DNA from 3 places in the Acinetobacter sp. AS167 genome. Region 3 is predicted to be linked to each of the others. Evidence: predicted binding sites of a transcription regulator. Region 3 holds the regulator's gene; each other region holds the start of a gene.
The links. The regulator PhoB, encoded in region 3, activates phosphate uptake and scavenging genes when phosphate is short. The targets are predictions, from matches to a motif close to TGTCATNAANCTGTCATAA.
Positions count from the first base shown of each region.

Region 1: WFN33_RS10095 (inorganic phosphate transporter) is a predicted target of PhoB. The motif match lies at 2,690-2,708, and genes of this name have one in related genera.
Region 2: WFN33_RS00035 (porin) is a predicted target of PhoB. The motif match lies at 1,675-1,693, and genes of this name have one in related genera.

Region 1 is NZ_JBBCMP010000004.1:295,615-300,897, forward strand. It holds gene WFN33_RS10090 (capsule assembly Wzi family protein) at 1-819, opposite strand, end outside; gene WFN33_RS10095 (inorganic phosphate transporter) at 1,022-2,644, opposite strand; gene metH (methionine synthase) at 3,384-5,283, shown strand, end outside.
Region 2 is NZ_JBBCMP010000001.1:4,098-9,380, forward strand. It holds gene WFN33_RS00035 (porin) at 441-1,547, opposite strand; gene WFN33_RS00040 (HIT family protein) at 1,769-2,185, opposite strand; gene WFN33_RS00045 (YARHG domain-containing protein) at 2,214-2,480, opposite strand; gene WFN33_RS00050 (NAD(P)-dependent oxidoreductase) at 2,562-3,434, opposite strand; gene WFN33_RS00055 (alpha/beta fold hydrolase) at 3,444-4,535, opposite strand; gene WFN33_RS00060 (O-succinylhomoserine sulfhydrylase) at 4,677-5,283, shown strand, end outside.
Region 3 is NZ_JBBCMP010000003.1:390,325-395,607, reverse strand. It holds gene WFN33_RS08310 (hypothetical protein) at 1-415, opposite strand, end outside; gene phoR (phosphate regulon sensor histidine kinase PhoR) at 439-1,797, opposite strand; gene phoB (phosphate regulon transcriptional regulator PhoB) at 1,823-2,533, opposite strand; gene WFN33_RS08295 (TetR/AcrR family transcriptional regulator) at 2,807-3,481, opposite strand; gene WFN33_RS08290 (SDR family NAD(P)-dependent oxidoreductase) at 3,694-4,539, shown strand; gene WFN33_RS08285 (MATE family efflux transporter) at 4,633-5,283, opposite strand, start outside.

The DNA.
Region 1 (5,283 bases), on a different contig from region 3:
AAAAGCATTCCAATAAGCTTTTGCACTTCCTGGTTGACCCTCTCCATCAATTTGGAAAGCGCGTGATGCACCGATTTCCAAATAAGGTAAAGGTTGAGCAGTTAAGCGCAATCCCATTAAACGTGCATCAGGTACAGCCGTATAATCATTTAACTGTCCAGCAAATGCTTGATATTGCCAAGGACCAATCCAAGACAACCATTTAGATTCAAAAGCCTTTTGTTCAGCACGCTGTACAGTAAAGCCATACACAGGACGGCTGGCATCACCACGAATCAAACTACCATCATGTCCCGGCCCCCAATATGTTGGGATTTGACCCGCAATAACCCATTGATTCCATAACTTCCCAGCAATATATGAACCTTCCACATTGACATCTTGACCATTGTCAATTTGCGGATCTTTTTCACCATTGACACGAAGCTTTGCATCCCAATTCTCGCCACCCGCATTGAATTCTAATGAACCCACATATTGTGCTTTTGCACTATCCCCAAAAGCTTGAGGAATATTTTTTTGATCAGTTTCGGCAAATAAACCTAATTTTGCAGTTTGATTATCTGCTTTTAAGGCATTTTGAATTGAATCAATAACTTTTTGTTGAGTATTGTTTAAAACTTTTGCTTGAGATAAGGCACGTTGAATTTCATCCCCACTCATCGGCCAAGTCGATGTACTGATTTGTATCACACCTTGTTGATTTAACCAGTTCAAATCTGTGCGAAGATCTTCATTATTTAATACGATTCCCTGTGCAAATACAGGTAAAGACATTCCAAGTAATACAGCAGCACAAAGTGATTTTCTTAAATACATGCTCATTGTTCTCAAGTTTGATTTACAAACACACCTTAATTTTTTTATAAGTTTTTTTCAATGGTGAAATTGTGTTATTCATATTTTAAAATTCCATTATCCAAAAGAAAAAGAGTGCACCAAAGTGCACTCTTTTTCTTTTAAATTCAGATAATAACGATCATTCAGTTTTTAAAAACAATCGCCATCTCTAACTTTTAAATTAAAATACTTTTAAAAATAGCCAGAATAAACCACCTGATAAACAAATCGTTGCAGGTAAGGTAAAAATCCATGCAGAAAGAATCGTTTTGACTGTTGCAAAATTCAATCCAGTTTTATTGGCGACCATGGTTCCTGCAACCGCACTGTTGAGTACATGAGTCGTTGAAACAGGTAAACCAAAGCCATCTGCAGCAGCGATTGTCGACATTGCCACAAGCTCAGCAGACATCCCTTGGCCGTAGGTCATATGATGTTTACCAATACGCTCGCCCACAGTAACCACAATACGTTTCCATCCCACCATTGTTCCTAAACCCAGTGCCAATGCCACAGCAACTTTTACCCAGTTTGGAATATATTGGAGGAAAGAATCTAAGTTTTTGCGATACTCTTTTACCACTTTGCCTTGAGCTTCATCCATTTTTGGAAGTTGATCTGCTTTATCCAAGCGTTTAAAAGCCGTGGTGCTTAAGTACATATCATTACGTAATGAAGATACTTCAGCTTCTGGAATATCTTTGAGATCACCAAATTTACCAACACGCTCGCCCAAATGATCAGTCAAACTGGCCAATGCTGGAACAACTTCAGGATTCATTTCTTTGGTTTGGATAAATTTAGTGATGGTTACACGCGCTTGTTCATCTGGAATATCGGCATGCTGTGCATAAATTGCCGTCGCAGTTTGACCAGACAATTGTGAGAATGACTGTAAATGCTGTTGGTCTAATCCTCTATTCAACGAATAAGCCAAAGGCACAATACCAATCAAAATCAACATGATTAACCCCATACCTTTTTGACCATCATTTGAACCATGTGCAAAGCTCACACCTGTACAGGTGAAAATCAGAACCGCACGAATCAATGGTGGTGGTGGTTTATTGCCTTCAGGGGGTTGGAACAACTCAAGTTGCTTTTTAAATATTTTTTTAACAATCAAAAATACAATTGCTGCAAATGCAAAACCAATCAAAGGAGAAAACAGTAATGCTTTACCCACTTTAAGCACTTGATCCATGTCTACACCACTTGCACCCGTTGAAGCATGCAAAATGTAGTTCATGATGCCTACACCCAAAATTGAGCCAATCAAGGTGTGAGAGCTTGATGCTGGAATACCTAAGAACCAAGTGCCTAAATTCCACAGAATCGCCGCAATTAGCATGGCAAAAACCATAGCAAAACCAGCGCCACTGCCTACATTCATGATCAGTTCAACAGGAAGCAATGCAATAATTCCATACGCAACTGCACCACTGGCAACCATTACCCCAAGGAAGTTACAAAAGCCTGCCCACATGACTGCTACAGGCGCAGGCAATGCATTGGTATAAATCACGGTTGCTACAGCATTGGCTGTATCATGAAAACCATTTACAAACTCAAAACCCAAAGCGATAAACAACGCTGTCGCTAAAAGAATCACTGAGTAGAGGCTTAACGGTGGAACATGTGCTAAATCTGCACTAACTTGCACCCCAATGTAGATTAAGGTAGCAATGATAATCGTCAGAAACACCGGCATAAAAAATTTCGGTGTAGGGACGTGCACATTCGTCGATTGAACGGGTTTAGGTGACTGTGCAGAATCTGTGACGGGAGGTAAATTCGAATTCATGCAGAAAGTTAGCGAATATTAGAATGCGCTTATTGTTCAATTAAATTGTGACAATTATATGACAAATAGAGGTCATATGAAGTGAAATTTATAATTATTTCACCTCAGTGTTTCGCTACATAAGCGACTAAATTAATATTTTTATTATTTATAATTAGTATCTTAAACCAATAAAACCAATATAACTTGAGCAAAATATTTTATTTTAATCTGAAATAATATTTGTAATATTTCAGATCAATTTGAACTATTTATCATTTGGTATTGCTATTTTTCATGAAATTTATGACAAATTGATGAAAAAACAAACATACTTTTAACTTTATTTTTACATATGTTCCAATAAATCCCGCTTACCTAATCCAAGCAAGTTTAACGCCAACAATTGCCCTACACTAAAAAAGTATCCTATATCTTCAACGAATCGTCTTAAATTAAATGTGCCAGACCAATAAATAGATCATCTGAACAATATCCCACACATTTTAAAAACCTTGCGCTAACACGCCGATCAATCATTTACTTTTCAATCGATACATAAAATGATTACGAACAAAACCTAGTATATTGTAAATACCAATGATATAAAAAGATCAAAAAAAACCTAACCCAATGATTTTTTATAATTTTACAGATCAAAAATCTACAATCAGGAAGTACATCAAGACTGGTACCTTGAAAGTCTACATTCTGATAACATATCGGCTATTTTTAAAATCCGATTTTATTGAGAGTTTTAATGTCCACGCTTACCACGTTAAAAGAGCTTCTTGCCCAACGCATCCTAATTATTGATGGTGCGATGGGAACTATGATCCAACGCCATAAACTGGAAGAAGTTGATTACCGTGGTGAGCGTTTTGCTGATTGGGCATCTGACTTAAAAGGTAACAATGACCTTTTAGTGTTAACTCAACCCCAAATTATTCAAGGCATCCATGAAGCTTACCTAGATGCTGGTGCTGACATTATTGAAACCAATAGCTTTAACGGTACACGTGTTTCAATGTCTGACTATCACATGGAAGATTTAGTCCATGAGATCAACTTTGAAGCAGCCCGACTTGCCAAAGCTGCTTGTGAAAAATACTCAACCCCTGACAAACCACGTTTTGTTGCTGGAGTATTGGGGCCTACATCACGTACCTGCTCGATCTCACCGAATGTAAATGATCCAGCGTTTCGCAACATTACCTTTGATGAACTCAAAGAAAATTATATTGAAGCCACACATGCTTTAATTGAAGGTGGTGCAGACATCCTTCTCATTGAAACTGTGTTTGATACTTTAAACTGTAAAGCAGCAATTTTTGCGGTAAAAGAAGTCTTTAAACAACTTGGCCGTGAATTACCGCTGATGATTTCAGGCACAATTACGGATGCTTCTGGTCGTACCTTAACAGGACAAACTGCAGAAGCATTTTGGAACTCTGTTCGTCACGGCGATTTATTGTCAATTGGATTTAACTGCGCCTTAGGTGCAGATGCCATGCGTCCACATGTCAAAACTGTATCAGATGTTGCGGATGTTTTTGTTTCAGCGCATCCAAACGCTGGCTTACCAAACGCATTTGGTGGCTATGATGAAACACCAGAAGAAACAGCTGCCTTCTTAAAAGAATTTGCTGAAAGTGGCTTAATCAATATCACTGGTGGATGTTGTGGTACCACACCTGACCATATTCGTGCCATTTATAATGCGGTTAAAGACATCCCACCGCGTAAAATTCCAGACATCAAACCTGCATGTCGCCTCAGTGGTTTAGAGCCATTTAATATTTATGACGACTCATTGTTTGTCAATGTTGGTGAACGTACCAATGTCACTGGTTCTAAAAAATTCCTCCGTTTAATCCGTGAAGAAAACTTTGCAGAAGCACTCGATGTTGCATTACAACAAGTAGTTTCAGGCGCACAAATCATTGACATCAATATGGATGAAGGAATGCTCGATTCGCAAAACGCGATGGTACATTTCTTAAATCTGGTTGCATCTGAGCCTGAAATCTCTAAAGTACCAATCATGATTGACTCCTCTAAATGGGAAATCATTGAAGCAGGTCTAAAATGTGTACAAGGTAAACCTGTTGTTAACTCCATTTCCTTAAAAGAAGGTTATGATGAGTTTGTCCATAAAGCACGTTTGTGTCGCCAATATGGTGCAGCTGTCATTGTGATGGCATTTGATGAAACAGGTCAGGCAGATACTGCCGCACGTAAACGTGAAATCTGTAAGCGCTCTTATGATGTGTTGGTCAATGAAGTTGGTTTTCCTGCGGAAGACATTATTTTTGATCCGAACGTTTTTGCTGTTGCAACGGGGATTGAAGAACACAATAACTATGCTGTGGACTTTATTGAAGCAACCGGCTGGATTAAACAAAACTTACCACATGCCATGATTTCTGGTGGTGTGTCTAACGTGTCGTTCTCTTTCCGTGGCAATGAACCTGTCCGTGAAGCCATTCACTCTGTATTCCTTTACTATGCCATCAAACAAGGCATGACCATGGGAATTGTCAATGCGGGTCAAATGGCCATCTATGATGATATTCCTAAGGAGCTGAAAGCCGCTGTTGAAGATGTCATTCTCAACCAGAATCAAGGTGACAGCGGTCAAGATGCAACAGAAAAATTGC
Region 2 (5,283 bases), on a different contig from region 3:
GCGATGCCTCACTTTGTAGAGGATGCCAAACCTTGCGCTTCAAACAAAGCAGTGCTTTGTTTTTGCTCATGGGCGAGGGTACCTCCTGTACCTCCCCCCAACGGCGGCATCCATGTCGCCCCACAGTAGGATAACCGTCTATGATTCAAAAGTACAAAAAATGAATCGATAGCCAACAGTTTCTAGGAGTTCATACAAAACATAAATTTAATGATTTTTAGTTTTCGTTTAAGAAACTGTATGCCTATCCAATGATGAAATTGATGTTGCTAAATGACAGGTCTGTCATGGATGATTAAACGTATGTGCTATTTATAAAAATGCTGAATTTGTATTATGGTTACTTCATTAATGAATATGAATTTTATAAAATTAGTTTTTTATTGTTGAGTCGAAATAAAAAACGGCAAGATGACTTACCGTTTTTATAAAGATTAGGATTAGAAGTTATATTCCATACCTAAGCCAATAACAGTTTTCTTTTTCTCTGGGGTAGATGTCGTTGACCAATCACGTTTTTGTTGACCAACAACACCATAGAAGCGAGCTTGTTTATTGATGTTGTAGTCTGCGCCAATTCCGTAAAGGTCTTGTTTACGATCATCACGCCCATCGAGTTCTGTTGTTGCAGAAATATATTCAGCTTTTAGCTTAATTGGTGTAGAAGGAATCGCATATGCAGCAGTGATGCCATAAGCATTTTCTTTCAAGCCTTTGAACGATGTTACTGTAGTACCAGAAGTGGTTGCAACAGTGTCATCAGTTGGTTTGGCTGTTTGCCATAATGCACCGAATACTAAGCCATCAAGACCCGCAGGTTTCAAGTCTACAGAACCTGTAACACGGATTGCGTCAGAGTAGATTGTGTTACTACCTAATTCAGAGTTATATGCATTATATTTAGATGCAACACCGAAGTTACCTGCAACAGCAGCAGCTAAACCGTAGTCTTTGTTGTCATAAGTAAGTGAGGTAGAGATACCATCACCGAAACTATCACGACTACCTTTTTGACCTTTAGCATCATTTTTTAAAGCAGATGATTCTTCACCTTGCTGGAACATGATGTTGAAAGCTAAACCAGCCAATAATTTTTTATCAGTTTCAAAACCGATCACGTTTTTTAAACGATCTTCACCAACTAAAATCGCAGTCATATCGAGTTCATTGTGATCGTTGAAGATATCTTGGTTGTTACCAGCAGCATTTTTGAAATATGAATCAAACTGACCCACTTTTAAAGTTGCGATACCGTCTGATTTAATCCCCACGAAACGGTTACGGTTAGTAAAAGCATCGCCATCACCATCAGCACTGATTTGCCATTCTGCCAAGTAAACTGCAGACAATTTATCTGTTAATTTCTCTTCGCCTTTAACACCAATGCGAGAAGCGTTAGAGTTTACTTTAGTTACGCTTTCGTCTTTAAAGCCATTATTATCGATTTGATCTAAAGTTACGTTGAATTTACCATACAATGTTGGCGCTGCTTGAGCTGCGCTTATGCTAAGGGTGGCGATTGCTGCAGCGAGTAGCACTTTTTTCATTGAGATTTCTCCAAAACATGTTCAATGGGTTTGCAGTTACTTTTTTTATTCAGTAAGTGTGGATTTGTGCACTACTTACTAACTTGCATGCAGTATCTGTAAACTTTGTTACATATCAGTGAAGAAAAAATGACAATTTAATGACGTGAATTTAACATTTGTGTAATTTAAATAAAAAAATGAGGCCTAATTAGCCCCATTGATTCTAAAAAGATTTTTAATTAAGCCAGTGCAATCTTAATTTTTTCAGCAAACCCTTTAATTTTTTCCTGATCACCCATTTGAATAGCGTGACGACCTAATTCATGCACCGAGCTCGGAATTAAATGAAAGTGTACATGAGGTACGGTTTGTCCAGCAGAAGCCCCAGAAAGTTGCATCAATACAATACCTTGAGTATTCAAAGCTGTTTCAATTGCTTGCGCTATTTTTTGCACGATCTTGATTGTATAAGCTGCAATTTCAGGATCTAAGTCGAGCAATGTGATAGCTGGAGCCTTCGGAATAATCAGAGTGTGCCCATCGGCTTGCGGCATGATATCCATAAATGCAAGCACATGATCATCTTCATAAACTTTAATTGCAGGAAGTTCACCACGTAAAATTCGTGCAAATATATTCTGATCATCATAAGCCATGTTTATTTCCTTGAAAGTGTGAATGTGATTATTTACAGTTCAATTCTTTCTGACGTTCCTTGATAGAGTCAAGTTTTTGCTGCTCTTTTTCAGAAAATTTAGGCTTACTTGTATAACAATTGTCATTATTATATTTTGCTTTTGCTTCAGGATCTTTAAAACAGAACCCTTTTGATGCATAAATGACATTGTAATCATCTTGCAATTTTTTACATTCTTGGGTGTTATCAGCAAAAGCGTGACTAGCGACTAAAATAGATAAACTAGAAAGTGTAGCAATTACATATTTATTCATGATACGACCTCGAAATTGACATATTTACATGTCACTTAATCTGATTATAAGGTTTAGTTGTGATTATTCAATGACGAAAAATTAATCTAATGTAATTTTGCTCCATGATTCATACATTTTTACGGCGGTAGAAAAATCGCTATCTGGCTCTGAAAGACTATTGGCTACGGTAATTAAGCTTTGTGTTAAACCAAGAATAGGTGCTGATAATCTTGCATCACGAACTAAATCAATGGCAATACCGGTATCTTTTGCCAATAAGGGTAAAGCAAAGGTCAGTGGAAAGCTACGATTGAGGATACGTTGTGGTAGTGCGGTTTCAGTCACACCACTTTTACCACTGGATGCATTGATACAATCAAGTGCTTCATTTAAATCTACTCCATGTGCTTTCAGTGTGGTAAATCCTTCAGCAGCCGCACATAAATGAACCGCCATCATCATATTATTTACAGCTTTTACTGCAAAGCCTGCACCTGAGTCACCAACACGTTTAATTAATTTACCCATCGCTTGCATTGCAGGTAGGGCAATTTGAAACGCTTCTGCCGAACCGCCGACCATGAAGGTCAGTGTTGCATTTTCAGCGCCAATGGTTTGACCACTTACAGGTGCATCCAAAAAGTGAATATTATTTTTGAGAAGATACTCAGACTGTTTACGCGCAGCATCAGGTACACCACTGGTACAATCGACCCAAATCGCGCCATTTTTGATCTTTAAATCTTGGATTAAATCATCAATATCTTGGCTAGTCGGTAAACATGAAAAAATAATATCAGCTTGTACTGCTTGATTAAGTTCGACCGCTTGAGTACCAAACTGAGTTGCATGTTGCTTAGCCTTTGCAAAATTTCGATTCCATACATATACGGTATCAAAATATTTGGGTAAATGTGCTGCCATACGATAGCCCATTGCGCCTAAACCAATAAATGCAACTGTAGTCTTCATATCTATCTCTTAAATTTTTGTCGATCTTTGTTCTAACCATCTGGACAGAGTAGGCCAAAATTCATCTGCACTTTTTTGACTAGACATTAGCCCTAAATGTCCCCCAGGAATAAGAGTAAACGTGACATCACTACTCTTTGTCAATTCACTTAAAGGCTTAACTGCATCTGCGGTGACCATTTGATCATTTTTTCCAGCTCCAATCATCAGTGAACAGTCGATATTTCTAAGTTCAATTTTATGGTTACTGAGCTGAATTGCCCCATTTTTCAGTGGATTTTGCAGCCAAACATTAAATAACATGTCTTGATTGACACCACCGGGGTAATCCACCATGTGATTTAAAAAATTTCCAAGGGTGGCGTGTTCATGCAAGAGTTCTTTGTCGTCTAAATTTAGCAACAATTGTTTATGACCCTCATACCAACCCTTTGGATCTAAAATCTTAAAACCAATGGCATTGAGTAAGCCGGGGGTATGTATCAGTTTTTTCGGTAAACCACCTTTATATAAAGTATCTTTCAGTTTTTGACTCTTTATAATCAAATTATTTATTTTTTGATAAAGTTTACCAATGCCACCCGAGGCGTAACTGTCAATTGGACTGGCCAAGATAATTAAGTTTTTAACATAATTGGGTTGGCGTAATGCCGTGTAAAGTAATACAAAAATGCCAGCCATACTCCACCCATGAAGGGATATTTGCTCACTTTGAGCATGCTCTCGAATTTTATTAATGCATAACGGCATGGCTTCATCAATAAAATATAAGAAGTTTAAGTTGCGATCTTGATAACTGAGTTTTCCCCAGTCCAATAGATAAACATCATAACCTTGTTCAGTAAAATATTTAATGAGTGAACGATAAGGGTAGAGATCATAGATTGCCATATTGATAGACAATGGTGCTGTAAAAACCAAAGGTTCCTTAAATTTTTTTTCAACAGCTGCATAGTAACGCACTTTGGTTTGATGATGCTCTGCAATAATTTTATAAGGGGTACTTTGAGATAAAACCAATGACTTACCATTGAAGATACGTGTGGTTAGATTCTTCAATTTGGATTTGCGCTGTTGGAACTTAGCTGATACTTGTGTCATAAGCGGTGTTTGTCTCATTTTTATGCAGATTTAAGCGAAGTGTATGTGATAATTTACGATTTTACCTTGACCTTAAATACATAGGACGCTCAAAATGTTGGCAATATTTTACAAAGGCAGTTTTTGGACTGAGTAGTTGAAATGAGCCAGCACGACGACATTGAATACCAACTTGATACTTTAGCGATTCGTACAGGTCATACACGCAGTTTTGAAGGTGAACATAGTGAGCCGATTTTCCTCACTTCGTCATTTGTGTATGAAAATGCAGCGGAAGCAGCAGCAAAATTCTCTGGTGCTGAACCAGGCAATATTTATTCACGTTTTACCAATCCAACAGTAGCAATGTTTGAAACGCGTTTAGCTGCACTCGAAGGTGGTGAACGGGCTGTGGCAACAAGTTCGGGTATGGCTGCCATTATGGCAGTTGCAATGTCGTTCTTAAAAGCAGGTGATCATGTGATTTGTTCGCGTGCTGTTTTTGGTTCTACTGTTGCATTATTTGAAAAATATGTCGCCAAATTTAATGTCGCAGTGACTTTTGTTGATTTAACTGATTTAACAGCTTGGCAAGACGCGGTTCGTCCTGAAACTCGCTTACTGTTTGTTGAGTCACCTTCAAATCCCTTGGCTGAAGTCGCTGATATTCAAGCACTATCAGATTTAGCACATGCAAATGATGCTTTATTGGCTATCGATAACAGTTTTTGCACACCAATTTTACAGCGCCCATTACAATTTGGTGCAG
Region 3 (5,283 bases):
TGAAATAAGACAGCTTTAAAGCGTGTGCATCTGCTAATGCATTGTGTGGATTTTCAGAGGCAACATGGGTTTCGATTGGATCCTGCATCCATAACTGCATGGTGAGCGGAGGTGTTTGGATACATTTCCCAGCTGAAAGCATAAGACTACGGGTAAATAAGGCAAAGTCTTCAGGCCAATCTGCCACAATTTCAAGACTTGTATATCGAGATAAATGAATCTGTAAGCGACTTTGAAATTGCGCTAAGGGAATCGGTTTTCGATTTAAACGAGGCATGACATGGTCTTTAACCCAAGTAATTGGGTCTAAGCATTCTAAAACTTCATAAAAATGCTGATTATTCTCGTCAACCAATGCCAGTGAAATTAATTCACCGCCAAAGCCATTAAATTCACAATCTAAAAATAGTTTCATTAGAATTAATCAAAAAACAAATATTAACCTGCAAAATCAAGGCGCTCTTTGGGAAAAACCACTCTAAAAATAGACCCTTGATTTTCTTTAGAATCAATTTCTAAGTAAGCATTATGTTGCATTAAAACATGCTTCACAATAGCTAGCCCTAAACCTGTTCCACCCGTTTGACGGCTTCGTGCACTGTCTACGCGATAAAAGCGTTCAGTTAAACGTGGAATATGTTTTGGGTCAATCCCGATCCCGGTATCTTCAACGGTAAAATAACCATGTTCACTGTCATCATGCCAGCCGATTGTAACGGTGCCACCTTTTGGAGTGTATTTAATCGCATTGGTAATTAAATTACTAAACGCACTGGCAAGTTCTGCATCGGAACCAATCAGGTCACAATGGCTGTCGATATCTAAGTTTAAAGCATGTCCATAATCAACATTGTAGGCTTGTGCATCATCAAAAAGCTGATTCATCAAATTCGGCATATCGATGATTTGATTTTTTGCGACTTGTTTATTACCTTCCAAACGTGAAAGCAAGAGTAAGTCATTGACCAACGCATTCATACGACGTGTTTGCGATTGCATCTGTTCAAAGGCTCGTTTCCAGCGCGGATTTAAATCCTCTTGGTCGGTAAATGTTTCGATATAACCACTGAGTACAGTGAGTGGTGTACGCAGTTCATGTGAAATATTGTCGACAAAGTCTTTGCGCATCTGTTCTAGATTATGTACACGTGTCACATCGTAAGCGACGAGCAAACGGCTTTCACTGCCAAAACGTGTGAGTTTAATCTGTACATAATGCTCTTCATAAACAGAAGATTTTATTTTAATGCCATCTGGAGATTGGTCGATATTATTAAAATATTCAATAAAGCTCGGCTGGCGGATAATGGTCAAGATATTACGCCCACGATCTAGAGGTTGAATGCCCAACAGTCTTTCTGCCGCCGGATTCCACCATTCAATCTGATGTAATTCATCCGTTAAAACAACAGCTTCGGCCAAAGCAATCAGTGAAGATTGGGCACGGTCAATCAAGCCGACCATTTCAGCCTGAACCACACGTTCTTGGCGTTGTGCGCGATAAACATTAAACAATAGCGCTCCCCAAATACCCTCTAGATTGGGCGGAGAATCGTAAGGACGATTCGAAATCCATTCATTCACCAAGTATAAAGAGCGTAATTGAAATAGGAAAAAAACCGCAAAACCGATGGAAATAGTAATCCAAAAATACCCTATCCCTAAACCAATAAATCCACCAATGATGAGTAAAAAACCAAGCAGGCGTAAATCTTGTTTTGCAAATTCCCACAAGCTACTGTAACGAAATTTTTTATGTTCTCGCGCAAGATCTGGGACGGGGTAGGGTTCATACATAGAAAATTATTTACCTTGAGAATGCTTAACCTAAGGCAACATCTGCACGGGTAGAGAAACGATAACCCGTTCCACGTACAGTTTGTACGTAGCGATCGGCGCCATATGGTTCGAGCACTTTACGTAAGCGGCGGATGTGTACGTCAATCGTACGGTCTTCAATATACACGTTGCCACCCCAGACCTGATCGAGTAACTGGGCACGTGTATAAGCACGTTCAGGATGAGTCATAAAAAATGCCAATAATCGGTATTCTGTTGGACCCATTTCCAAAATATTATCACTAAAACTGACGCGTTGGCTCACTGGATCAAGAATTAATCCATTGGCATCAATGGTTTTTTCGCCACTCAGGGCATTGGCACGACGAAGTACTGCTTTGATACGAGAAACCAATTCACGAGTAGAGAATGGTTTGGTCATATAGTCATCTGCACCAGCATCAAGACCTTGAACTTTATGGTCTTCTTCACCGCGTGCTGTCAACATGATGACTGGAATTTCTGCCAAATTTTCATCACGTTTTAAGCGACGACATAAGTCTACACCGCTCACACCGCCAGGCATCATCCAATCGAGTAAAATCAAAGATGGTCGTTGGTCAACAATCATTTGATGGGCTTGTTTTGCATCTTCAGCTTGCAAGCATTGAAAGCCTGCCATATCCAATGAGGTATGAATCATTTCTCGAATCGGAAGTTCGTCATCGACGATTAATATATAGTCATCTTTCACAACGCAATATCCTATGTATGAACGGTGTACCGTCTTTTATTTATGACAGGCTTATTACAAAGATTAATTATGACAGTATCATTGCAAAAAGAAGATGTTGACGAATTTTTGCAAAAAAATGTGACAAATAATCGTCGATATGATGAATAATCCATGAAATTTTTAAATAAATCTTCCATTTTATGAAAAGAAATTTATTTAAATTGAAAATAAAAATGAGATATTTGACATTTTTGTGACGATTTGATGACAAAAATATTTAAGCTAACAATCTTATTGAGATGAAAATGAATCAATCAGCGATACAAATACAATTTCACATGCTGAGACAATTTCTTCAAGCGATTGTTTAAATCCACCCATGACCCAGCGAACCGCAATTTGAGTCACATAGCCATTTAAACCTGTGGCAACCAAGGAAATTTCTTGTTCACTGCGTTCAATATGCGGCATCATTAGGGTAACAAAGGAGTGAATTAATCGGTCAAAACGGCCCATCGTTTCATGGATTGTGGCATGATTATGCAGTTCTTGAACCAGCATGGCGTCAATATAAATAATACGCGCCACACGTGGATCATTTTTTAACATGGTAAAGATTGCAGTTAAGCCATCACGGATCATATTTTTAGGATCAGGTGCTGCTTGCATGACCCCTTGCATCACGGTTTGTTGTAATTGTTCAATCAGTTGTAGAAAGATGACTTGGAACAGTTCTTCACTTTTTTTGAAGGACTCATAAAAATAACGTTCAGTCAGTTTCGCTTCATTACAAATATCTTTAACGGTGACAGAAAAAAAACCATGCGTGCCGTAGGCTTCAATCCCTGCTTCGATCAACTTTTCTCGACGTGCAAGTTTTCGCTCAGATAAGGACATACCCTTAAATTGACGTTCTTTGACTGCTTTATTTATAGTTTTCTTTTCAGTTGAAAGTGGTTCATTCATTGTAAAAAATTACTCGTGTCATATTTGATTGTCACAAAGAAGCGCTTATTTTAGCAATAAAAGCTATTGAAACCTATTCTAGAATTTTTGTATAAAAAAACATCGGTTAAATCACAATATAATATTGACAATAATGATTGTCAAAATTATATTGAGCAAGTGAGCTGCACATCACTCTGAATGCTTTGTGCGGGTTTAAAAAAGGATAGACAATGAAAAATTTTAAAAACAAAGTCGCTGCAATTACTGGTGCTGGCTCTGGTATGGGACAACAACTTGCTATTTTATTGGCAAAAGCAGGTTGTCATTTATCCATTAGTGATGTGAATGAAAAAGGTTTATCTGAAACCGTTGAACTGGTCAAACCATATAATGTCCGTGTGACCTCAAAAAAAGTGAATGTTGCCAAAGTTGAAGAAATGCGAGCTTGGGCTGAGGATACTGTGCAAAATCATGGTTCTGTAAACATGATTTTTAACAATGCTGGTGTAGCTTTAGGATCTACCGTAGAAGGTGCATCTTATGACGAACTTGAATGGATTATGAATATCAATTTCTGGGGCGTTGTCTATGGAACAAAAGAATTTTTGCCTTATATCAAGAAAACAGGTGATGGACATATCATCAACATTTCGAGCTTATTTGGTTTAACGGCTCAGCCGACCCAGTCTGCATACAATGCATCTAAATTTGCGGTACGTGGTTTTACTGAATCATTACGTCAAGAATTAGACATTGAAAAGTGTGGCGTATCTGCTCTATGTGTTCATCCTGGCGGTATTCGTACCAATATTGCAAATGATGCGCGTATGAATGACAGCTTACGTTCTTTGGGGATGAACCCTGAGAAATCAGCAAAAGCATTTAATAAATTATTGCGTATGCCTCCAGAAGATGCTGCTCAACAAATGTTGGATGCTGTATTGAAAGACAAGCGCCGTTTACTTATTGGGAATGATGCAAAAACCTTAGATTTAATTCAGCGTATTTTACCGACTGGATATCAAAAAATTACAGGTTTTGCGACTAAGTTTAGTAAAAAGTTAGAACCAAAATAGTTGATTGATATTAAAAAACCGTCAAGCTGACGGTTTTTTTCATTTTAGACTTTGAGAAATAATGGGTTGAATAACAACTTAATATCCATTCGTTTAAATTAAGATCTCAATCGTTTTCTTTTTCCAGACAAATTGATAATAAAGACCTTGCATAAGACATAGACTGAAAAAGGTCAGGGCAAGCGCATACCAAATGCCTTGTAAACCAAACCATTGACTAAATAAGTAGGCACACGGAACTTCAATGAGCAGAATGGATAAAATATTAAAAATCATAGGCACAGTCACAGTTCCGCTGGCCCGCATGATCGAAGCAAAAATTGCACTTGCTCCAAAAAATATAATTGACCACAACACGATAAATAGTAATTGCTGACCCAACTCAATTACAGACGGATCTGTAATAAACAACGCCATCAAATATTTTGAACAAATATAGGCCAAGAGTACCAATGAACCTGTAATCACGATATTACTCAACAGCGCTGTTCGCGTCACTTTTGCCAGTAGTTCAGATTTCCCCGCACCAATAGCTTGAGCTGCGAAGATAGAACCAGCAATGGCAATCGACAAAGCAGGGAATTGGATATAGTTCAGGACTTGGTTGACTGCACCATATGCTGCTGTTGCGTGAGCGCCATGTTGATTGACCAGTCCAATCACCACCAGTCCTGCGACCGAGTTGGTCACCATTTGAATACCTGTCGGCACACCCAAGCGCAAGATACTGCGACTAAATTGAGG